Regions from separate parts of the Bacillus sp. P4_E1 genome, predicted to be linked through region 1. Evidence: riboswitches for the same ligand, from Rfam matches in the RefSeq annotation. Region 1 holds a riboswitch; the other holds the start of a gene.

Region 1 (12,499 bases):
AAATGTCTTGTTTTGCAGCTATGTCTACACCTTTAGTTGGCTCGTCCAAAAGAAATAGATTCGGTTTGAATCCATGCCACTTTGCAATGGAGACTTTTTGCTGGTTTCCACCGCTAAGTGAATGAATAAATGCTTTTGGGTCATTGGGTGAAATGCTGAAAGAAGAAATTGCTGTAGTAGCATTATTTACTTCGGTTTGCTTTCGTCTCCAACCTGATTGGTGTAAATTAGTGTGGCTTATAATATCTTCCGAAAGAAATACGCCTTGTTTTCTTCTTTCCTCTGGTACAAGTGCGATCTTTGCTTTAATCGCATCTCGCGGTGTTTTAATTGTTATTGTTTGACCATCTATTTCTGCGTGATAAGTATGACGAGTACCAAATAACGTTTCAGCAAGTGTTGTTTTGCCACTGCCAATTAATCCGTATATCACAACAGTTTCACCTTTCCGTACGGTGAGAGAAAGGGGAGAATGGTCTTTGTGTAATGGAAGTTCTTGTACTTTAAATAATTCTTCGTTCCCTCGTTTTGGCGCTGTATTAATAGGAAGTGTAAGTTGTTTTCCAGTCATCGCTTCCACAATTTGTTGATCTGTAACCTTTGTAATCGCTTCAGAAATTGCAACTTTACCGTTATGTAATACGGTTACATCATCCGCGAAATTTCGAATCTCTGATAAACGATGAGAAATTAAGATGATGCCAATTCCTTTCAATGTTAAATCTTTTAATAGTTGCCCGAAGGTTTCTACTTCTTTCGGTCCAAGAGAAGAAGTAGGCTCATCTAATAAAAGATAATTTGTATTGTTGGATAAAGCTCTTGCGATAAGAAGTAATTGTTTTTCATGTAATGAGCAGTTTGAAACATCTTCCGAAACATTTAAATCAGCCTGTACAGTTTGCAAATGTTGTTTAGCGAGTGAGACTAATTTTGACTTTGAAAATAGTACTTTATTTTGCATTGCTAAATGATCGATTAGTACATTTTCTAATACAGATAATCCAGGAATAAGTCCGTGATCCACTTCTTGTGTTACGAAAGAAATACCATGCTTTTTTGCATCGCGTGGTGAAGTAAAGGAAATAGACTGATTATCAATTTTTATATTCCCAGCAACTGGTTGAATTTCACCAGTTGCTATTTTTAGTAAAGTACTTTTTCCTGCACCATTCATTCCTAGTAAAGCGTGAACTTTTCCTTTTTGTATGTTAATAGAAACATTTTCTAGTACAGGGGTAGAGATGTGATAAGAATGTGTAATGTTTTGAAGAGAGAATGTCATCATTTTTTCTCCTTCTCTAATTTTTTCATCCAAGGTGAATATGCATCTTTCGAGTCTCCCCAACCGTTTATATGTTTTGATAATTGATCCATCGTTATATTTTCTTGTGGCAAACTATTTTTCTTTACTAAGTAAGGTTCTAGTGAATAAATATCTGGCGTTTGTTCACCAGCGATTTTCTTGTATAAGAAACGCACTTGAACTTTACCGACTTCAGCTGGATCGGTTGCAGCCGTAGCAGTCCAAGGTGAATTTTCTTTTTGCATGAGTTGTAAATCTTCATTACTTAAGTCAATGCTGTATACTTTTATATCTGTACGACCAGCTTGTTCGAGTGCTTTGACGGCCCCCTTAGCAAACTCATCCCACGAAGCGAAAATAGCTTGTAAATCACCTTTTTTCGGATATTTTTTTAGTAAAGCCTCTACTTGTGTTTGCGTATCAAGTGGTGTGTTATTACTAGCGGTACCAAAGCGTGCAACTTCTTTTATATTTGGATAACGTTTATAAAAAGCATCAATGATAATATTGCGACGTTCCATTGGGGCAAATCCGCCAACCCATACGACGGCGATATTCCCTTGTCCATTCAAATCTTCCGCTAACGTTTTTAATGATTTCCATGCAAGACTATAGTCATCTTGATCAATAATCGTTACGCCTGGTAAGCGTAGGTCGTTATCAAATGCAACTACAGGAATATTCGCTTGTAATGCTTTTTCTACTCCGGGTTTTAGTGCTTCAGAGCGACCGTGATCAATTAAAATACCATCAACTTTTGAATTAATAGCAGTATCTAGATTTGTTGCCATTTTTGCTAAATCATTATCAGAATTGTAGACTTGCACACTGCCGCCGAATAGCTCGACTTGTTTTTTGACACCCTCAATATATTGAGAGGAAAAAGTTCCGATGGACATTTGCATAATTAATGCGATTTTTAATGGCTTTTTTACTTGGCTTGGAATTTCTGTTTGTAAATGATTTGCTGCTGTAGTAGTTTCTTTCTTCACCGTTTGTTGCTTTTGTGAAGAGATAGCATCTTGTTCATTTGTGCAAGCTGTTAATGCGAGTAAGAGAATAATGAGTACGGTGGAACATAATTTTTTCATAAAAAAATCCCTCCTAAATTAAGAAAAGAGAGGAGGGAGTGAAAATAAAAACGTCTTTTCATATAGAAAAGACGTCTTATCATATTACTCTTATCTTTCAACACAATGTGTTGTAAGAATTAGCACCGTGCCCATAAATGGGTCGGTTGCCGGGCTTCGTAGGGCTCATCCCTCCACCTGCTCTTGATAAGACATCGAATATTCAACTATTTCGAATTATTCCATAAGTGTATGCTGTTGTCAAATGTTTTTTTGTAAATAAAAAATCCCTCTTTATGAGGGATTTTAATGTGGTAAGAAAACTAATTGATAAGCGAACAAGATCCCGAATAAATACACAAGTGGGTGAACAGCACGGAATTGTCCTTTTGCCACTTTCATAAGTGGGTATGAAATAAATCCAAGTGCAATACCTGTTGAGATACTTGATGTAAGTGGCATGCTTAAGATTACTAAAAATGCTGGGAATGCTTCATCGAATGTATCCCAATCGATGTGGCGAACTGAGCCCATCATAAGACTACCAACGATAATTAGTGATGGTGCTGTAATAGCTGAAACGCCAGAAACAGCGCTCACTAACGGTCCGAAGAATGCTGCTAATGCAAATAGAACAGCTACTGTAACAGTTGTTAAACCTGTACGACCACCAGCTGCAACACCAGCAGATGATTCAATGTAAGCTGTTGATGGTGTTGTTCCGAACATAGCTCCAATTGTTGCTGAGAATGAGTCAGATAGAAGAGCTCGTCCTGCTTTTGGAAGCTTTCCATCTTTCATAAATCCACCTTGTTGTGCAACGCCAAGTAGTGTACCTGTTGTATCAAATAGTGTAACAAGGAAGAATGAGAACACAACGCCGTATAATCCGTAGTTAATTACATCAGATACAGCAGTAATTGGATTTGAAACGATAATTCCTTCTGGTAATCCAGGCATTGATGTAACGCCGCTTGAGAATGTTAATTGACCTGTGAAGTAAGCAATAATACCAGTTAATAACATTCCGATAAATAGTGCCCCGTTTATATTTAAAGACATAAGGATAATTGTAATTCCAAGACCAGCTAATGCTAGTAGAACTGGAGCAGAGTGAAGATCGCCAAGCCCAACTAAGTTTGCATCATTTTTTGTAACAATTCCCGTTAAGCGCAAACCGATAAAGGCAATAAAAAGACCGATACCAGCAGTAAGTGCATGTTTTAAGTTCTCAGGAATTACTTCCATTAATTTCGTACGGAAAGATGTGAATGATAACAAAATTAAAATCATACCTGCTACGAATACAGCAGAGAATGCAATCGCGAAAGTCATGCCTTCATGAGCTTTTACAACAGAATAAGAGAAGTAAGCATTTAATCCCATACCTGGTGCAATTGCGATTGGTAAATTAGTAAAGATCGCCATAAATAATGTTCCGACAACAGCAGCGATAATTGTAGCTGTAAATGCTTGTTCAAACGGAACACCTGCATCCCCAAGGATGACAGGGTTTACGACAATGATATATGCCATTGTTAAAAAGGTAATAATACCTGCCATAATTTCAGTTTTAATAGAAGTTTTATGTTTTGAAAGGTTAAACATATAAACATCCTTTCTTTTTACGAATAATTTTCACAACAGTTATATATAATATTCGTTTTTTAACTATTTTGCAATAGTTTTGCATAAAAACTTTAGAACAACTCATATTTTATGTCGTAAATTCGAATATTAATCGTAAAACTGTGTGTGAATTGCGGTTCTTTAATGTGTAAGTAGTTTTTTTTATTGTGCGCATTATAAGGGGAAAGGAGTTGAAGGAAGTTATGCCGCAGCAAAAAAACTTTTTAACAATGCCAGCACAACATCAAAATAAGCAACCTGGTATTGAATCGTTCATGAATCCTCTTCCAAAGTTTGAAGATCCAAATTATAAAGGAAGTGAAAAGTTAAAAGGAAAGAATGTATTAATTACAGGAGGAGATAGCGGGATTGGAAGAGCTGTTTCTATCGCTTTTGCAAAAGAGGGTGCAAATATTGCGATTGCTTATTTAGATGAGGATGAAGATGCAACTGAGACGAAACAACTTGTGGAAAAAGAAGGCGTGAATTGTGTATTATTGCCGGGAGATTTGAGTAATGAACAACATTGTAAAGAGATTGTAGAAGAGACCGCCCGGCAGCTGGGGAGTTTAAATGTTCTTGTGAATAACGTCGCACAGCAATATCCGCAGCAAGGGCTAGAGTATATTACAGCGGAACAGTTAGAAAAAACGTTCCGTATTAATATTTTTTCTTATTTTCATGTTACAAAAGCAGCCCTCTCTCATTTAAAGCAAGGGGATGTAATTATAAACACGGCATCTATCGTTGCGTATGAAGGAAATGAAACGTTGATTGATTATTCTGCAACGAAAGGAGCGATTGTCGCTTTTACAAGATCGCTATCTCAGTCGTTAGTACAAAAGGGAATTCGTGTAAATGGTGTTGCACCAGGCCCAATTTGGACACCGCTTATTCCATCCAGTTTTGATGAGAAAAAAGTATCACAGTTTGGGAGTAATGTTCCTATGCAAAGGCCTGGTCAGCCGTATGAATTAGCACCTGCATATGTATATTTAGCGTCTAGTGATTCGGCATATGTAACGGGACAGATGATGCATGTAAATGGTGGAGTAATTGTGAATGGATAGTTTTCATTTATAAGAGCAAAGTAAAGTTAATTGTATTTATCCCGCTATTTGCGGGCAGTAAAATTCCACCTCAAAATTCAGGTGGAGCACAGAAGTTAGGTGGGAGATTAACTGCCCGTAAATGCCCGATTGGTGAAGGCTAATAATCAGTGGGGGATGAACAAAACCCCCACTGATTAAAGTTTCACTTTATCCCGCTATTTGCGGGCAGTAAGATTCCTACCTAACAATTCGGTGAATACAAGGAAGTTAGGTGGGAGATAAATGTCCGTAAATGCTCGATTGGTGAAGGCTAATTCTCAGTGGGGATGGACAAAATCCCCCAACGAGTAAAGTTTCACTTTATTATGATGTTAGTGCTAGGGAGGATTTAGATGAAGAAAGTATGGTTTATCGTAATCCTATTTTTCTGCCTGCCAGCTAGCGTTTTTGCTAATACAGATCATTTAATATTAGTTAACCTTACGACGAATCAGCTGTCTTTTTTTGAAGATGGAAACTATACTAAGACATTTCCGATAACGACAGGAAAAGACAGGACCCCGACGCCTGAGGGTAATTTTTGTATTATAACTAAATATAAAAATAAAGAATACCATCGTAAAAAAATAGCTGGGGGTGCTCCGAATAACCCTCTCGGTACGAGGTGGTTAGGTCTAGATAAAAAGGAATATGCAATTCATGGAACAAATCGGGAATGGACGATTGGAAGCAGGGAGTCGAATGGTTGTATTCGCATGCACGATCGGGACATACAATGGTTATACGACCGGGTACAATTACAGACGAAAGTAATTATTTCTCGTTTTCATACGAGTCCCGAATATGAAGCGTATAAGCTTGGTTATCGGGTTGTGAGTTGGAATGGTCGTAAAGTAGAAGAAGAACAAATTGGAATGCTTACGTTAGTAGATCGTGTAAATATATATTGGCAAGAACCAAATGGACAATTGACGAAAGTAAAAACGGTATTGCCAAATGAAAAATATACAGTGTATTCAAAACGAAAAGATGGAACCTATTATATAGGAAACAATTTGTATATTGTAGATGTAACGGGAGAAAAAATTCGTTATGAGCAATTACCTTATTCGATTTTAAGTAACATATATAAAAGGAAATATAATGTTCCATAATAGCTACCGTGTATAGGCGGTAGCTTATTTGTGATGAAGTTTAGTTGGTTTTAATGATTTCATACCAATCGCGCGCCTGTAAATAGTGAGATAAAAAAATTGAAACAGCAACTATTATGTTTTGCTGAATATAATACAGTACAGACTGGGGGGCGGTCACATTATGAAAAGTGAATTTGCATTTAAAATTTTCTTAATCACGACTTGTTTATTTATCGTGTATTTATATGCGTTACTCGTCTTCTCCTTTTATGTTCCATATATTGATTTAATATTGTTCGTTGGATTTATTTGGGCATTTGTTAAAGCGAGGGAAGGGGAGAAGAGTGTATATCGGCGCATTACTTTATGCGGGACGGTCCTTCTCGTTATTTTGTACTTTTTTATGATGCATGATGTTTGGAGAGGAATGTAAAAAAGCATACGACTAATCGTATGCTTTTACGTTTAATATTTCGGTTTAAATGTATGACAACACGTTTCTACACTCGTTGTTACAGAACTTTCAAGCGTCTCGTTTGTTAAAGTAGCGTTTGTATATGAACTGTTTTCAATTTGACCTGCTTCTTGTGCATCAGGTTGAACAACGATTGCACTTGCTTGACAAAGGTTACCTTGTCCCCAAAATGAGCAATTGGAAACAGAGCATTTCACTTCTGGCATAAAACCCCCTCCTCATACATTAGTGTGGGATTTTACGCCCATTTCATGTATAGAAGGAGTTTCCTTTTCTTATTATTTTTTCGTTTGCTCAAGCCACTCTTTTAATTTGTCCTCCGGTTGTTCGCCGCTAATACGGCTCACTTCTTTACCATCTTTAAAATGAATGATTGTTGGAGTTCCTTTAATTTTATATTCATCCCAAGGAGCATCTAATTTTTCAATATCCATAACTTTCATATCAACATTCAAGTCTTTAGCCATTGGTACTACGATAGGAGATAATTTTTGGCAATGAACGCAAGATGTTTGATAAAAGTATACTGTTTCTTCTTTTTTCTCTTTTAAATTCTTTTGGAGATCTGAAAGAGAGATTTTATTTGTGTAGTAGTCAGAACCATCTGTTTGACTAGTAGCATTATCAATTTTTTGGCTTGTTGAAGCATTTTTTTCTTCCATTTGTGTTACAGCGAAAATTGCTGCAAACAAGGCGATAATAATACCACCAAATATAAGCATTTTTTTCATTCTTTCATCTCCTTATTTGTTTTTAATTACAATAAAGCTGCAAATAGCGATTGTGATAAAGCCGATAAGTGCTAAAAACGGGATTGTCACAAAGCCGAACCAGTTTATGTATTCTCCCGTACAAGGTACGCGGCCGCAAGCTGCCCCAGCAGCTGAAAATGCTGCGATTTTTTGAATTGCATAGTGATATAAAGAAATACAAGCACCAATACTTGCGATTGGTAAAGAATAACTTGCAATGCGATAGTCTTTCTTTACTACAGCGATACCGAGCCATAAAACAAATGGATACATAAAAATACGTTGATACCAACAAAGGACACAAGGCTCAAATTTCATAATTTCGGAAAAGTATAGACTTCCTAATGTAGCAATAAACGAAGCTCCCCATGCAGTAAGTAAAGCATATTCTTGCTTTTTTTCTCGTCCCATATTTTATACCTCACTTATAATAGTTACATACTAAATTATAGTATGAAGTGGTAGGGAAAAGAAAGAAAAAATATGTTTATCAATAAAAGTTTTATAAGGAGAAACTTTTATTGATATAAACATTTTAAAAAAGCGCTATTCTCATAAAGAGAATAGCGCTATATTTTACATTTGAATTTGCTCTACTTCTTCTACATGTGACTTTTGGGATGCGTGGTCAATATATTGAAATAGGAGCTGCAATTGTTTATCAACTTCTGGTAGTTCTTTACTGTATTGATAAGCGTGTAAAAAATGCTCAATACGCTTAGAAAATAATTGATCGTTCGTTTGAACCATGAGAACGAGTAATTTATCCCAATTACAGCAATACGTGTAATAGAGAGCTTTATCATAGTCGTTATATGTTTGCACTGTGTACCCTCCTTACCGAGGAGTTATATATAGTGTGTGACAAGTAAGGAGAAATACACTTGAAAGAATTTGTTAAGAAAAAAGGTGAATGAAAAGAGAAAAACGAGGGATTTCCTCGTTTTTATGCTTTTGGCATTGGCGTAGGTGTTGGCTTGCCATACCCTTCTTTGTATTTATTGTCGATATAGTTACGAATTTCGAGCGTTGATTTTCCTTTTTGTTTCATGGAAGCCGATTCAACCGCGATTTCTAGGCAGTTGACACAAGTTGTTGCGTGGGAATCCCAAACAACTTCACCATTCTTTTTAATTTCACGAATAAAGCAGTTTTTATTGTTTTTATGTCCTACACTCTCACCGCAACCGCAGTAACATGGAATCCAATCTAATAGTTCTGCATTTTGTCCAGCGACAGTGTAGATATCTTTCATTTGCGGATCAAGCTTGTCTAGGAAGGTAGGGAGTGTGTCGACTCCTTTTGTCTTTTCTTGAATATCAGCTTGCTGAGTGTGCGTGGCATGGTCATGCTCTTCTTTTGATTCAGAAGATTTTTTGTCATTTGTACTAGTACTCCCGCATCCAACAAGAATTAGGCTCAGTACTGCAAGTAAAGAAAATACATACTTTTTCATTCGCTTGTCCCCTTTACAAATGTATTAACCAAATTGTATCAAATATCATGGTGTGTCGGGTGAAGATTTTTTCGACTGATTTTTGAAGCGCCATCGTAGTGAATGGAATAGAAATAAAATTGGTACATAAGCGTAGACAATATACAGACCAGCTTGAGATAGTATTGTATTTAATGTATTGATACTCTCACGGTTTGTGAAAAATAAGGATGAAATAAATATAGCTGCAATAAAAAATGGAAGTGTAATTTTAAATGGTACGTGAAAAGACCTTTTACTAATGCAACAAGAAGACCAAATTGTTAAACAAAGATTAGGTAAAATAATAAGATACCACATGAAAATAATGATGTACTCAAACCTTTGGATAAAAGGAATCTTTATGATTTTTAGCATTGTTAATGTTGGCCAAATTGTATGATGTAGTTGTCCTTGGCTATAGTACATAAGGGAAACAATGGCTAGTATTACGTATAGAATTGTTGTAAAAGCAATACCACCGTGCGCCCATTTATTTAATGATTTTTCTTTTTTTATAAATGGATAAAAAACAAGAATTGCTTCAAATCCAAGAAATTCTAATGCAGATGATTTCGCTGCAGTTAGAATTTCTAAAGGTGAATGAGTTAGAATTGGGAGAATGTTACGGACATGCGCGTATTTCATTGGGAAAACTAAGAAAAATAGGACGAAAATCGGTATTACGACGCCCCAAAAACACATTCCTGTTACAGAGCGAAAACCACCTTTAATTACGTAGTAAGTCACAAGTAAAAATAATAAAGTTAATTTCCACGGTTTAATTGTAGGGAAGACCCAAACTTGAATGACTTCAATATATGTACGAAGGACAGTAAGGCAAAATAATAGAAGGTATGCAGCAAAGCATACGGACAAAAATGTTCCAATCCACTTTCCGAAACATGTCGTATGAATATTCATTAAATCATTATCTTTTTCTAACATTTTAAGCATGCAAAATAGCACGATATGAGTTGCAATGCCCGCAACAATAAGAGAAATCCAAGAATCATAACCGGCATATTGCGCAATAATCCTTTGGTATCCTAACACACCTACTCCAATTTGAAGGGAGTGTAATAGAAGAAATGTGAAATAAGGGGAAACAGTATGTGTTTTATCTTGTTCAGCCATTACAGCACCTCACTATTCTCCGATACCAGATTGCACGACATTGATTTGCACATGAACAGCAACGTCTACATTAGGGTACATTTCTTGAATTTGTTTTATAGTCCATTTTCTTGAATGACTACGAATTTCTTCTTGTATACCTATCGGATCGATTTCTTTTTCTTGGAATTGTTTTATTAATTCGTTTAAATGCTTCTCAAGCGTTTTTTCTACATGTTTTTTTACGTAAGTTATATTTTCGTGCTTTGCTAAATCGAGCCAGTCGGGAGCATTTTTTATAAGTCCGTTTAACTTTAAGTGGATGTTAACTTTCGGAATGTCACCGTTTTGGGAAAGAGAACAAAAACTTTTCCCGGATAAGTTTTGAGTAGCGATCAATCCTTTATGCTTACCTTGACGTATCGGAACTTCGTAACGACCATTTTTAGTTGGATTAATGAGTAGTTTTAATAAAAAAGATCCTTTTTTATCTGTGTACATAACCACTTTATCCTTTTTTAAAAAAGCAATTCCTTTAATGGAAGCAGACTTGTCTTCATCAACTTTAATATAAGGAAGAAATGGATCGCATCCAGATGAATAAAAGTTATATAAAAAAATATTTAAAGCTGTCCGAGGGATTGTCTCGGTTTCTATATTTTGCTCCAGTAAATCAGATAGATATAGCGATCCATTCGTTTTGACATGTTTAAGTAATTCTTCTGTTGAACCATCTACAAGCGCTAGTTGCACATCTCGGCCAATATTAGGATCACGTTGTAAGTTGTTAATAACATCCCCAATTCCACGTTCACCAAATGATTTTCCAAATAGGACAACACGCATTTGACCTACAGCGATCGTATGTGGTGATTTGGCGTTTAGAAGTGAAGAAATTGTTTCAATTGTATCTGCGGTAGTTGACTGAGTTTCTGGTTTTGATTGAACGCCTTTTGTGTAATCGGGATATAAAATCGTCCCGCGAAATTTTTTATCTTTCGTTATATCAAATCCACCTATATGAATCATTCGCTGTGTGTCTACTATATTCGGTTGTGTACAGCCGGATTGGAAAATTAAAATGATAATGGAAAAGCATAATAAAGTATTTTTCATTTCTCTTCACCATCATGTTTTTCTTTCGCTTTGTTTGGATCATAGCGCCATTTCTTTTTTGGTCTTAGAAAAGAGGCACGTCCTGCAGTTTGACTAAATGGCAAGCGAAAGAGACCTTCTGCCGTTCCTAAACCGCGAAATGGATATAGAGGTAATAAATAAGGTGATCCAAGTGATTTTAAGCGAATTAAATGAGCTAATATGAGTACGAATCCTACAATGAGACCTAAGCCCCCAAATGCACCAGCTAAAAGAATAAGTGGAAATCGTAGTATCCGGATAGTAGAAGACATTTTTACAGTTGGTGTTGTAAAAGAAGCGAGTGCTGATAAAGCAACTGCAATTAATAAAATGGTACTCGTTAAAGCAGCCTGAACAGATGCTTGGCCAATTACAATCCCGCCAACGATGCCGATTGTTTGTCCAACTTTTGTAGGTAATCGTGCTCCAGCTTCACGGAGCAATTCGATTGTGATTTCTAAAAAAAGTGCTTCTAAAATGGGCGGAAAGGGTACATTAGCTCTTGAAAAAATAATCGGACCTAGTAAATCCGCAGGAATCATTTGATAGTGATACGTTAATACAGCTGTATAAATAGCTGATGAAAATAGCGAGAATGCTGCTCCGAAAAAGCGAACCATTCGAAGAAATGAGCCTGCTATCCATGGTAAATAATAATCTTCTGGAGATACGAAGAAATCGAGTAATGTCGCCGGTCCAGCTAATGCGTATGGTGAACCATCTGTTAAAATGACAACACCACCATTAATGAGTGCATAAACAGAACGATCTAAGCGCTCTGTAGGTAGTAAAACAGGGAAGGGAGAGTTACTATTATCGCTAATAAATTGTTCGATCATAGTCGCATCGAAAGGAACATCAAAGTCAATGCCTTGTAGGCGCTGCATTGCAGTATTGACGTGCTGATCATTTGTAATGCCTTCGATGTAAGCAACTACGACCTTTGTTTTTGATATAGAACCAACTATAACTTCTTTGAAAACTAATTGTTCTGTTACGATATTTCGTCGAAGTAAGTGTATATTTGTATCGATATTCTCAACGAAGCCGACTTTTGGACCGATGACACTATATTCATTCTCTGTATCGTTATATAACCTTGTACCTAAAACTGAACTTTCAGCACGAATAAGTGCATATTCTGCTGAGTGAGAATCATTTTTTAGCTGAATAAGTACATACCCACTTAATAATTTTTCACGAATATCATCAATAGAAGGGTCGGTGATGATGTCCTCGAGTGTGACGATATTTGCTATATCACTTATATTTTCAATGTGATCTAATTCTCTTTTAATAGGTGTTAAAATGAATCGATTAATGAGGAGTGATTCAGCTGTAGATTTATAATAAAA
Region 2 (12,499 bases), on a different contig from region 1:
TTATTTTAGGTCCCTCCCTCATCAAGACTGTTACTTTGCTGCTGGCAGCTGTATTGGCTCAAACTTTTCGTACGATGTATATTTTGCATTCGTAATAATGTGTGCCTTATCCTTACCATTACTACTCATAATCATATCTATCTTCGCTGATTCATATTTAAAATCTTTTGTAATGATATATTCTGCATCCACTTCTTCTATCTTTGCGTTTTGTGCTTGTAGCATTTTCTTCTGCGTTTCATCCATGCTAGTTAACATACTTTCTGTTTCTTGCCCTTTTAATGTAAATTTCAGTTTATATTTATCTCCGCTTTTCTCCATCTTCATTTTATCTAAAACTACTGCTGGTACTTCTAACTTATCTATAATATCTTGAGTCGCTTTCATTCCACCAGCGTTTAATTGCTCCTCTGGTACGGTTATAACTTCTCCTGTATTAGGGTTTTTCACCTCACCAGCAACTTTACCATCCACTGTATACACTACAACATCTGTACCAGAAATATTCATTTCAGAACGAGAATTCTTTGTCTTTGGCTCTAATTGCATCTTAGCCTTTAATATATCCATCTCTGTTCCCTCAGCTTTTATCCCTACATCATATGTCATCGTTACATTTTCTTCATTTTTAAAAGCTTCGTTCGTTTTCTTGAAAACATCCTTCGCTGCTAATTCCTTTTCTTTTTGCATGGCTTCTTTTTTCGGTTCATCAGTCTTTGTTGTTTTCTCATTGCTACACCCTACCCCCAGACTGATTGCAAGCACTAAACTTGAAATAAAAATAGTTTTTTTCATAATGTCGCCCCCTTTCTCAAAATAATATCACCTCTTTTCCTACGAAATCTATATAATTTTCAATCTATATTCGCTATATAGCGACATGTTTAATGAAGGTTTTAAATATGATGTAAATAACAACAACTCATTTCAGGAGGTCATTATGAAGGCGATCATTTGCACACAGTATGGACCACCTAACGTTCTTCAGCTTCAAAATATAGAGAAACCTACACCTAAAAAGAACGAAGTATTAATTAAAATTCACGCAACAAGTGTAACGACTGGAGATTGTAGAATACGCGGCTTTAATAGCCCCCTCTTATTTTGGATTCCTATGCGGATCATATTAGGTTTCAGAAAACCGAGAAAACCTGTACTCGGCGTAGAGTTATCCGGTGAAATCGAAGAAGTAGGAACAGATGTAACTCAATTTAAAAAAGGTGATCCAATTTTTGCATTAACAGAACTAAACCTCGGTGGTTATGCCGAGTACACATGCGTACATGAAAGTGGATTAATAACATTAAAACCTACCAATGTGACGTATGAAGAAGCGGCAGTTATTCCTTTTGGTGGAACTTCAGCATTACATTTCCTGAGAAAGGGCCGTATAAAAAAAGGGCAACAAGTGCTCATATATGGTGCCTCCGGATCAGTAGGAACAGCTGCTGTACAACTTGCTAAATATTTCGGCGCGACCGTTACGGCTGTTTGTAGTAATTCAAATTTTGAACTCGTGCAATCTTTAGGAGCTGATAAAGTAATTGATTATACGAAAGAAGATTTTACTAAGCAAGGCAAATGCTACGATATTATATTTGATGCAGTTGGGAAGTATAAAAAATCCCTTTGTACAAATACATTAACACCCAATGGAAAATATGTATCTGTTAATGGAATGATGGCCAAGGTAAGTAAAGAGGATATGATTCTATTAAAAAAACTAGTCGAAACGGAAAAACTAAAGCCCGTTATTGATAGAACTTACCGATTAGAAGAAATTGCTGAAGCTCATATGTATGTGGAAAAGGGACATAAAAAAGGGAACGTTTCGATTACCTTAAAATAAAATATATTCAGAAAATAATATTGACAATTCTTTTTGTAAGATTTACTATTAGTACCATATTTAAAAACTACATACACATACTCTTATCAAGAGTGGCGGAGGGACTGGCCCGATGATGCCCGGCAACCGAGCTTAGAACGTATAAGCTAAGGTGCTAATTCCTGCAGAACGATTTTCGTTTTGGAAGATAAGAGAGGAACCTATTTCGTCTATTCGGCACCTCTCTTATTTTTGAGAGGTGCTTTTTATTTTGGAACGTATATTAAGGGGGAATTATAGATGAAAAAGGTGTTATTAAGTATTGTAAGTGGAGCGGTATTATTGTTAGGTGCATGTGGTGCTAATTCTGATAAAGAGGTAAAAGCATTAGATGAGAAAAAGATTACTGTCGGCGTAACGGGTGGACCGCATGAACAAATTTTTGAAAAGGTAAAAGAAGTGGCAGCAAAAGATGGTCTCGAAATTGATGTAAAGGTATTTAATGATTATGTAGCGCCAAACGTATCTTTAGATGAAAAAAGCCTCGATGTAAATAGCTATCAAACTAAATCTTATTTAGACGTATTTAAAGCTGAACGCAACATGAAATTAACTGAAGTATTTTCCACAGTAACATTCCCTATGGGCGTATATTCTAAAGACATAAAAGATGTAAAAGAATTAAAAGAGGGCGATGCAATCGCTGTCCCAAATGATCCAACAAATGAGCTTCGTGCTTTAAAGCTATTTGAAAAAGCAGGTGTTTTAAAGGTTGATCCAAAAGCTACAGAAAAAGCGACTGCTAAAGATGTAATTGAAAACCCGAAAAATTTAAAGATTGTTGAATTAGAGGCATCTCAATTACCAACGCAGCTAGGTGAAGTAAAGGCAGCTGCAATTAATACAAACTTTGCATTAGGTGCAAAATTAAGCCCAGCGAAAGATTCTATTTTCCGCGAAGGAAAAGATTCACCATATGTGAATTGGGTCGTTGTTCGTACTGAAAATAAAGATGATGCTGTTGTTAATAAATTAAAGAAAGCTTATCAATCTAAAGAAGTAAAAGATTTCATTGAGAAAAAATTCGATGGTTCTGTTTTACCGTCTTGGTAGGAGCTGACTATAATGATTGAATTAAAAAACGTCTCCAAAGTATTTACAACAAAAAAAGGGAATGTTAAGGCTCTTAAATCAACTTCCCTTAAAGTAAAAAAGGGCGAAGTATTTGGAATCATCGGATATAGTGGCGCTGGTAAAAGTACATTAATCCGTTGTGTAAATTTATTAGAAAAACCAACGACAGGAGATATCATTGTAAATGAACAAGAGTTAACAACCTTATCGACAAAAGAACTCGCAAAGGCGAGAAAAAAGATCGGCATGATTTTTCAAGGATTCAATTTACTTAAAACCGTTACCGTTTATGAAAATATCGCACTACCCTTACGTCTATCTGGTCTTCCCAAAAATGAAATTGAAAAAAGGGTAGAAAAGTATTTACGCATTGTTGATCTCTTTAATAAAAAAGATGCCTACCCAAGTGAATTATCTGGTGGTCAAAAACAACGTGTAGCGATCGCTCGCGCACTATCTCATGAGCCTGAAGTTTTATTAAGTGATGAAGCAACGAGCGCATTAGATCCGGAAACGACTGATTCTATTCTTGATTTATTATTAAAGATCAACGAAGAAATCGGAATTACGATTTTGCTAATTACACACGAAATGAATGTCATCCAGCGTATTTGTGACCAAGTTGCTGTAATGGAACATGGGGCGGTAGTCGAAAGTGGAACCGTAAAAGATATTTTCACAAACCCACAACATGTAACAACGAAGAAATTTGTAAATAGCGCGTTTGCAGCTAAAATTCCAGAAGATGTGCAGAAAGAACTACAAAGCACCGGGGAAATCGTAATACTTTCATTTATAGGAACCGCTTCAGGAGAACCAGCGTTAGCTGTCGCTACAAAACGTTTCCACGTATATCCTAATATTTTATCAGGCAATATTACACAGTTAAAACATGAGGCATATGGAAAACTGATCGTTCATATGCAAGGTGAAAAAAGTGAAGTACACCGTGCCTTATCATTTTTACAAGAACAAGGGATCATCGTAGAAGGAGGTAGAACAGATTATGGGAAACAAGTCCTTTTTGGATGAGTGGGGTAACGTAATATGGGAAGCAACAATTCAAACATTTCAAATGACATCTATTTCACTACTTATCTCTATTCTTATTGCATTACCACTCGGTGTCACACTTGTTTTAACGAGACCTGGTGGACAGCGAGAAAATAAAATTATCTATCCTATTCTTAATACAGTTATTAATATCATTCGTTCTCTTCCGTTTATCATTCTATTATTCTTCATTTTACCTTTTACAAAGTTTCTAATGGGAACGTCCATTGGCGTGCAAGGTGTTATCGTACCACTTGTTGTCTTCACAGCCCCTTACATTGCCCGTTTAATGGAAACTGCTTTATTAGAAGTGGATCGCGGTGTCATTGAAGCATATCAAGCAATGGGAGTCTCTACTTTAAAAATCATTTGGCACGTTATGGTTAAAGAAGCTCGCCCGTCTCTCGTACTTGGATTAACAATCGCAACGATCGGCTTAATCGGTGCAACAGCAATGGCTGGACTTGTAGGTGCTGGCGGCCTTGGTGATTTAGCATATCGATTCGGACATTTACGCTACGAACCTGAAGTAATGTATGCAACAGTCTTCATTTTGATTATCCTCGTTCAAGGATTACAGTCTTTAGGGAATGGTGTTGCACGAAGATTGAAGAAAGATTAAAAAGAAGGTATCTCATTGAAATGAGATACCTTCTTTTTAATTATAAAATTATCTCTTAAATCCACCTTCTGAATGAATAACTTGCCCTGTAATCCATTCGGCTTCTTCGCTCACTAAAAACTTAATAAGCCTTGCTGCATCCTTTGGCTCACCAATTCTGCCGAAAGGAAACATCGGTCTTAATCCTTGCTTTATCTCCTCAGTCATCCATCCTGTACTAGTTGGACCTGGATTAATTGCATTCACTGTTATCCCTAAATGGGCTACTTCCGCTGACAACGTACTAGTAAGAGCGTCAATTGCTCCCTTCGTTGTTGCATACGCTAATTCTCCTGCCATAGGTCCTTTAAATTGTCCCGACGTCATATTCACAATTCTACCACCAGATTTCTTATCAAAACCTTGGGCAAATTGACTACTTAACAATGTAGTCGCACGAACATTTACCATGTAGTGCTTATCTAGTTCTTCAGCAGTCAAATTAGAGAAATCATTATTTGTAGAATATGCTGCATTATTAATTAATATATGAGGGTACCCTAATTGTTCAGTAACTTTATTTATAAGCTGATTTGATGCATCATTCTGAGTTAGATCTAACTCCATGCTCGATACTTTGACACCGTTTTGTATCAACTTTTCTTTTAATTGTATTTGTTCATTTTTATCAACGCCCCAAGGCATCTCTTTATCGTATTCTGTCCAATACGTAAAAAATATATCGTATCCAGCCTCTGCTAACTCCGTGCAAATAGCTGCTCCTATACCGTCTAGACGACTAACACCTGTAACAACAGCTACTTTATTTTTCAATTGATTCATCATATACTCCTCCAAGTTTAAAGGACGCATATTTTATATAAGAGATATAAATTTCCCCACATAGGCATCTACCCTTACAAAGGGGATGTACAAGCTAAATATGCAGTCCTTGAATGATTTACAGATAGCTAAATAAACCCTCACTTATGAGAGAAAAATTCATCTATCTAATTTCTAATCATTACAAGTTCATCCACATATCTACTCTTTGCCTCCTTTTGATATATCTCCATTATTAGTCTACCAAAATAGATGAAATGTTACAAAAAATATAACAATTACTCCTAACCTATTTTTGTTCACATTTCCTCCATTGTGAATTTATTCACAATGGATATATAATAAACATGTAAATACAATACATTGGAGGGATTTCAATGGTTATCAATTTTTTAAGAACTGATAAACGCGCTACTTTCATATTATTATTTTTACGACTTTACATAGGATATGCATGGCTCGCTGCTGGAATAGGAAAAGTTTTTGGACAGTCTTTTGATGCAAGTGGTTTTCTAAAAGGAGCTATCGCTCAAGCATCAGGTGACCACCCTGCAGTACAAGGTTGGTGGGCAGATTTTCTTCAACATTTTGTTCTTCCAAACGCAGACCTATTTAGCTTTTTAGTTCAATGGGGAGAAATTTTAGTAGGTCTAGGTTTGATCTTAGGTGGATTAACAAAAACAGCTGCATTTTTCGGCATCATAATGAACCTTTCATTTTTATTAAGCGGAACTGTTAGTGTAAACCCAAACCTACTTATTTTAACTATGTTCATTTTAGTTGCAGGACATAATGCTGGACGTATTGGATTAGATGGTTATGTTTTCCCAAAACTTTTCAAAAAAAATAACCGTGAAGCATATAAATTAAGTAAAACTGCATAAGAATAGTTCATCTTTTAAATATAAATAAGGAAAGAGCCTACATTCAGGCTCTTTTCTCATTTACACCAAAATATTTCACAGTTTGCCTTATCCGAAATGTTAAACTCAATCATATATAACCGGATAAATGTGTACGACTTTATTTCAAGCACCTAAAAAGCTTAAAGACTAAAACAAGCCATTATAAAACCCTAAAACCTTTCATACTTTCTCCAAAAATATAGTGTGAAAACCACATCAAATTCTGCTTCATAATAGCCACATTAATTCCTGGCTGATCAGAACTATATGCCATTCCTTTAAAAATAATTAATTCTGTATCAACTTCCATATCCCTTAACCCTTGATATAGCTCATATGCATTGGAAGTTGGAATCCTTGCATCCTTTTCGCCATGTTGGATTAAGGTAGGCGTACAAGCTGATTTAATATACGTCATTGGTGATGTTTTCGTATATATCTCTGGATCATTCCATAGAGTATTTCCTAAATACATTCTAATAAAGTAAGGTATATCTGTATTCACATAATGGGTACTCCAGTTAGTAATTCCACCTCCAACTGAAATAGCTTTAAATCTATTACTAAATGTAGAACAGAAAGCTGATATATATCCCCCGTTGCTCCATCCCATAACCCCTACTCTATCTTTATCTGCAATCCCTTGCTCAACTAGTTTATCCACTCCAGATATAACATCCTCATAGTCAGCAATTCCCTGTTTTCTATAGTTGGCTTTTAAGAACTCATTACCATAGCCAGAACTTCCTCTATAGTTTGGCTCTAAAACTATAAAGCCTTTTTCGATAAACTGCTCAATCGGATATTTCTCATTAAAACAGTCTGAGAATATCGGAAAGGATGCCCAAGCCGGACCACCATGGATTACTACTAATAAGGGATATTTTTTGTTGGCATCAAAATCTACTGGGGTTGATAAAACACCCTCTATTTCAAGACCATCACTACTTTGCCATGAGATTATTTCCCTGTTACTTTTCAGCTTCCCTTTAAAAAAGCTATTTTCATCCGTTATTTTTTTATCGTCTAAATAGATTTCAAAGGTTTCATTTGTTATGGCCTTACTATAGGATATATGACGTCCATCCCTTGTTATAGAAGCATCCATTATAAAGCCATCTACTTTGTCACTTAACATTTCCACAGTGCCATCTTCACATAGCAACCCAATGAGATAATTAGTTTTATCCTGCCATCTAATTAAAATCCCCTTATCTGTCCACTGTAATGGCATAACCGTACTATCAAAGTTTGTTAGAGGCTGAATTACCTCTCCAGTATTCATATCATATATCTCTAATGTACTTTCTTGTATATGGTTTCTATAGTACTCCTTCTCCCTTATGCTTGCTGAGTAACATATTTTGCTGCCCTCAGGAGAAAAGCAAACGCTCCCACCCAACAACTTATCTACATTCATCTTTTGTAGTTCCTCAGCTTCAACATCTAATATGTATAGATCACCATTCATATGATCGTTTAGGCTTGGTGTAGCCATAAATACAACCTTTGTCCCATCATTTGAAATATCAAAGTTATGTATATAAAAATCCTTACCATTCGTTAGTTGATAAACACTGCTAACCTTCCGTTCCCCTTTATCATTTTGTATCCCTTTTTCTATTTCAACGTAGTATAAACAATTATTCCGATGTTCCTTACCTACATGGTGGAAATCTCCATATCGTTCCTTACGCTTCTTTATTTCCTCACATTCTTTTGACTGGGCAACATAATAAAAACCTTTACCAGTAGGCTCCCTTTTGAATGTATTAACTCCTTCCTTCTCATCCGTAATTTGAACCTTACTACCACCATCTATTGACTTAACAAAGATCTGATTTGTATTAGCTCCGTCACCGCCTGGACTAAGGTATGCAATAGTCTTAGAATCTGGAGACCATAATGGATGTGTACTATCTATATCCCCATCTGTTAGTGGGTAACTCTGCTCTTTATCCTTTTCATATATCCATACATAATTTCTATACGTATTGTCTTCCCAGTTAGCTGTCTTCTTTACAAATGCTACATTTTTGCCATCGTCACTTATGTTTGTACCTGATAAGGTTGGTAATGAAATAATCTCTTCTATACTTAGATATGTTTTTTCATTCATTTTCATTAATAAACCCCTTCGTAATGTCTAGTAATCTAATTTGTTCAATAAAGTGAAACTCTAATCAGTGGTTTTTTTCCATCAACGAATATCTGAAATAACAACAGAAAATTCAGTTAAATAAAAGTAATTCCATCCCAAATTCAATAAAACCTCATGTTGTCTGCCGGTTTTTATACTTTTTAAATCCCACTGACCGATCTAATGAGGGATCATCTTGAATTTCAAGACAAGGCTGATAATCTCTCCCACTGCCAGTTCCTTGCCCCTCTTTAATCCACTTATCGATTTTAGATGTTCTTTTTTTCGACACAAAAATGCCCCTTTAGATAATCATATCCAAAGGGGCAAAGCTTCACAACTTTTTTATAAACGTCGTGACTTTATTTTAAATTTACAATAATCTAGTTACTCTACCAATCTCCTACTCAACAGTAACAGATTTAGCTAAGTTACGTGGCTTATCAACGTCACATTCGCGGTGAAGTGCTGCGTAGTATGAGATAAGTTGGAATGGAATAACTGCTACTAGCGGTGCTAGTGCTTCGTGTACAGCTGGTAATACGAAGCTGTCACCTTCCATTTCTAAGCCTTTCATTGAGATGATACATGGGTTAGCTCCGCGTGCTACTACTTCTTTCACGTTACCACGAATTCCAAGGTTTACGTGCTCTTGTGTAGCAAGTGCGATAACTGGTGTACCGTTTTCGATTAAGGCAATTGTACCGTGTTTTAATTCTCCTCCAGCAAATCCTTCTGCTTGGATGTAAGAGATTTCTTTTAGTTTTAACGCACCTTCTAAACCTACGAAGAAGTCTACGCTACGTCCGATGAAGAAGCAGTTACGCGTTGTTGCTAAAAATTGTTTTGCTAATGCGTCCATTTCTTCTTTTTGATCACAAAGTTCTATCATTGCATTTGCTACAAGTCCTAATTCGTGTGTTAAATCAAAATCAAGAACTTCGCCTTTTGCTTTAGCAATGTCCGCAGCTAAAATTGAAAGTACCGCAAGCTGTGCTGTGTAAGCTTTCGTTGATGCAACTGCGATTTCTGGTCCCGCGTATAACGGAAGTGTATAATCAGCTTCACGAGAAAGCGTAGAACCAGGTACGTTTGTAATCGTTAATGCTTTATGACCCATTTCATTCGTTTGTACAAGTACTGCACGGCTATCAGCTGTTTCACCACTTTGTGAAATGTAAATGAAGAATGGTCTCTCTGTTAATAATGGCATGTTATAAGAAAATTCACTTGCTACATGCACTTCAACTGGCATTTTTGCAAACTTCTCGATAAATTGTTTTCCAACAAGACCTGCATGATAACTTGTTCCACATGCAATGATGTAAATACGATCGCTATCTAAAATTGCATTACGGATATCTTCATTCAGTTCAATCTCGCCATTTTCATCTTGGTACTTTTGAATTATATTACGGATTACAAGTGGTTGCTCATCGATTTCTTTAAGCATGAAATGAGGGTATGTTCCTTTTTCAATATCACTTGCGTCTAATTCCGCTGTAAACGGTGCACGTTCAATCGTTTCACCTTGTAAGTTTTTAATTGTAATACTTTCTTTCGTTACGATTACGATTTCTTTATCCATTAACTCAATAAATTGATCTGTAACTTGTAACATCGCCATAGCGTCGCTCGCCACAACATTAAAGTTGTCACCAACACCTACTAATAGCGGGCTTTTGTTTTTAGCAACATAAATCATGTTTGGATTTTCAGCATCAAGTAATCCGATTGCATAAGAGCCATGTAAAAGAGATAGCGTATTACGGAACGCTTCTTCTACACTTAGTCCTGTGCCCACTTGTTGTTCCATAAGTTGCACGATAATTTCTGTATCTGTTTCACTTACGAACGTTACATCTTGTAAATATTCCTTTTTCACTAACTCATAGTTTTCAATTACACCGTTATGAACTAGTGTAAAGCGTTTTGATGTACTTTGATGCGGATGCGCGTTTAGTTTGCTTGGAACACCGTGTGTAGCCCAGCGTGTGTGACCGATTCCCACGCTTGCTGCTACGTTCTCTTCTACGACTTCGCGAAGTTTTGCAATACGGCCTTTTTCTTTGTATACAACAACACCGTTCTCTGCTTGTACTGCAATACCTGCTGAATCATATCCGCGATATTCTAGCTTTTCTAAACCTTTTAATAAAATTTCCTTTGCATCTTGCTCTCCAATAAATCCTACGATTCCACACATGTTTAGTCGCCGTTACAAATGCTTACACTGCTTTGCGAACATGTAACGACATAGTCCGATACCATTTATTTATATTAAAAAAACGGATTACATATTGCTAGCCCTGTAAGCTTGTAACGGCTTTCACCTTCCTCTCGATTGGGTTAAAGTCCGTATATACTTATACAGCTAGTATTCATCCGTTCCTTTTCTCTCATCACACTTTCACCTTTGTCCACTAAGTCACCTTAATGTTTTAAGTAAAAGATTGCGGTTGTGATGAACAACCGGGAGTCATCCGCCGAAATCTCGATAAACTCCACCTCGTCAACTACACTACTTGTAGTTCTGGCGCTTTTATAATTTACAATATTTCCTTTGAGAAAAAGAACAAGACCATCGTATAACAAACAATATAAATCGTCAATGAAATTTTTTTCATTGTCTATAAAACATATGAAAAAGGAGCACTTCTTGTGCTCCTTTTAAAACAAATTTGGTAAATTATTCAGCTCCAACTTCCGCTTTCACAACTTCTACAATACGATGTACATACCCATCACAAATTTCTTGTGTCGGTGCTTCTGCCATTACACGAATAAGTGGTTCTGTTCCAGATGGACGAACAAGAATACGACCGTCTCCGTTCATTTCTTCCTCTACAACACGAATAATTTCTTTAATTTTCTCATTTTCTAATGCTAGTTTTTTATCTGTTACACGAACGTTTACTAGTAATTGTGGGAATTTTGTCATCTCGCCTGCAAGCTCAGATAATGGCTTTTTCGTCATTTTCATGATGTTTACAAGTTGAAGTGCACTTAACATTCCATCACCAGTTGTAATGTAATCAAGTAAGATAATATGACCTGATTGTTCTCCGCCCAGGTTATATCCACCACGTTTCATCTCTTCCATTACGTAGCGATCACCAACTGCTGTTTTATCACTTGTAATATTGTTTGCTTCAAGCGCTTTGTAGAAACCTAAGTTACTCATAACTGTTGAAACAACTGTATTATGTTTCAATTGACCAGTTTCTTTCATATACTTCGCGCAAATAAACATAATTTGATCGCCATCAACGATGTTTCCTTTTTCGTCTACTGCGATTAAACGGTCTCCGTCACCATCAAAAGCAAGACCAATGTCAGCACCTTTTTCTTTTACTAATTCAGCTAACACTTCTGGATGCGTAGAACCTACTCCAGCGTTAATATTCATACCGTTCGGTGAAGTTCCCATTGTTGAAATATCAGCTTCTAAATCTGCAAATAAATATGGAGCTAAAGAAGATGTAGCACCATGTGCACAATCTAAAGCAATATGTAAACCAGAGAAATCTTCCTCTACAGTTTGTTTAATGTATTGTAAATATTTTTGTCCACCTTCAAAGTAATCACTCACTTGTCCAAGGTTAGTACCTGTTGGACGTGGTAGCTCATCAACTTCTTTGTCTAATAACGCTTCAATTTCTGCTTCTTGCTCATCTGTTAATTTAAATCCATCTGAACCGAAGAACTTAATTCCATTATCTTGTACTGGGTTATGAGATGCAGAGATCATAACACCTGCTTGCGCCCCTAAAGCTTTTGTTAAATAAGCCACACCTGGTGTAGAAATAACACCAAGGCGCATTACTTCCGCTCCAGTTGATAATAGGCCTGCTACTAAAGCTCCTTCTAGCATATGTCCAGATACACGTGTATCACGGCCAATAATTACTTTTGGACGATCTGTATCTTTTGTTAATACATAGCCACCAAAACGTCCTATTTTAAAAGCTAATTCAGGTGTTAATTCCTTATTT

The links. A riboswitch is a leader RNA that binds a small molecule or an ion and turns the genes downstream of it on or off. The one in region 1 is predicted to bind S-adenosylmethionine.
Region 2: linked by a shared signal. The riboswitch ahead of AC1DS7_RS23670 (MetQ/NlpA family ABC transporter substrate-binding protein) and the one ahead of AC1DS7_RS04495 (sugar ABC transporter substrate-binding protein) in region 1 are both predicted to bind S-adenosylmethionine.

Annotation. Positions count from the first base shown of each region.
Region 1 covers NZ_JBFUIV010000003.1:24,817-37,315, forward strand. The annotation lists gene AC1DS7_RS04490 (sugar ABC transporter ATP-binding protein) at 1-1,285, opposite strand, end outside; gene AC1DS7_RS04495 (sugar ABC transporter substrate-binding protein) at 1,282-2,394, opposite strand; SAM riboswitch class I at 2,482-2,587, opposite strand; gene AC1DS7_RS04500 (NCS2 family permease) at 2,680-3,981, opposite strand; gene AC1DS7_RS04505 (SDR family oxidoreductase) at 4,206-5,072, shown strand; gene AC1DS7_RS04510 (L,D-transpeptidase) at 5,447-6,208, shown strand; gene AC1DS7_RS04515 (hypothetical protein) at 6,372-6,623, shown strand; gene AC1DS7_RS04520 (DUF1540 domain-containing protein) at 6,656-6,871, opposite strand; gene AC1DS7_RS04525 (thioredoxin family protein) at 6,944-7,396, opposite strand; gene AC1DS7_RS04530 (disulfide formation protein C) at 7,409-7,828, opposite strand; gene AC1DS7_RS04535 (YhdB family protein) at 7,994-8,242, opposite strand; gene AC1DS7_RS04540 (PCYCGC domain-containing protein) at 8,364-8,873, opposite strand; gene AC1DS7_RS04545 (GerAB/ArcD/ProY family transporter) at 8,919-10,028, opposite strand; gene gerYC (spore germination protein GerYC) at 10,041-11,123, opposite strand; gene AC1DS7_RS04555 (spore germination protein) at 11,120-12,499, opposite strand, start outside.
Region 2 covers NZ_JBFUIV010000021.1:73,459-85,957, forward strand. The annotation lists gene AC1DS7_RS23660 (DUF6612 family protein) at 31-795, opposite strand; gene AC1DS7_RS23665 (NAD(P)-dependent alcohol dehydrogenase) at 941-1,849, shown strand; SAM riboswitch class I at 1,930-2,043, shown strand; gene AC1DS7_RS23670 (MetQ/NlpA family ABC transporter substrate-binding protein) at 2,129-2,941, shown strand; gene AC1DS7_RS23675 (methionine ABC transporter ATP-binding protein) at 2,954-3,994, shown strand; gene AC1DS7_RS23680 (methionine ABC transporter permease) at 3,969-4,637, shown strand; gene AC1DS7_RS23685 (SDR family oxidoreductase) at 4,686-5,462, opposite strand; gene AC1DS7_RS23690 (DoxX family membrane protein) at 5,837-6,343, shown strand; gene AC1DS7_RS23695 (S9 family peptidase) at 6,525-8,489, opposite strand; gene glmS (glutamine--fructose-6-phosphate transaminase (isomerizing)) at 8,908-10,710, opposite strand; partial or broken gene AC1DS7_RS23705 (hypothetical protein) at 10,723-10,907, opposite strand; gene glmM (phosphoglucosamine mutase) at 11,194-12,499, opposite strand, start outside.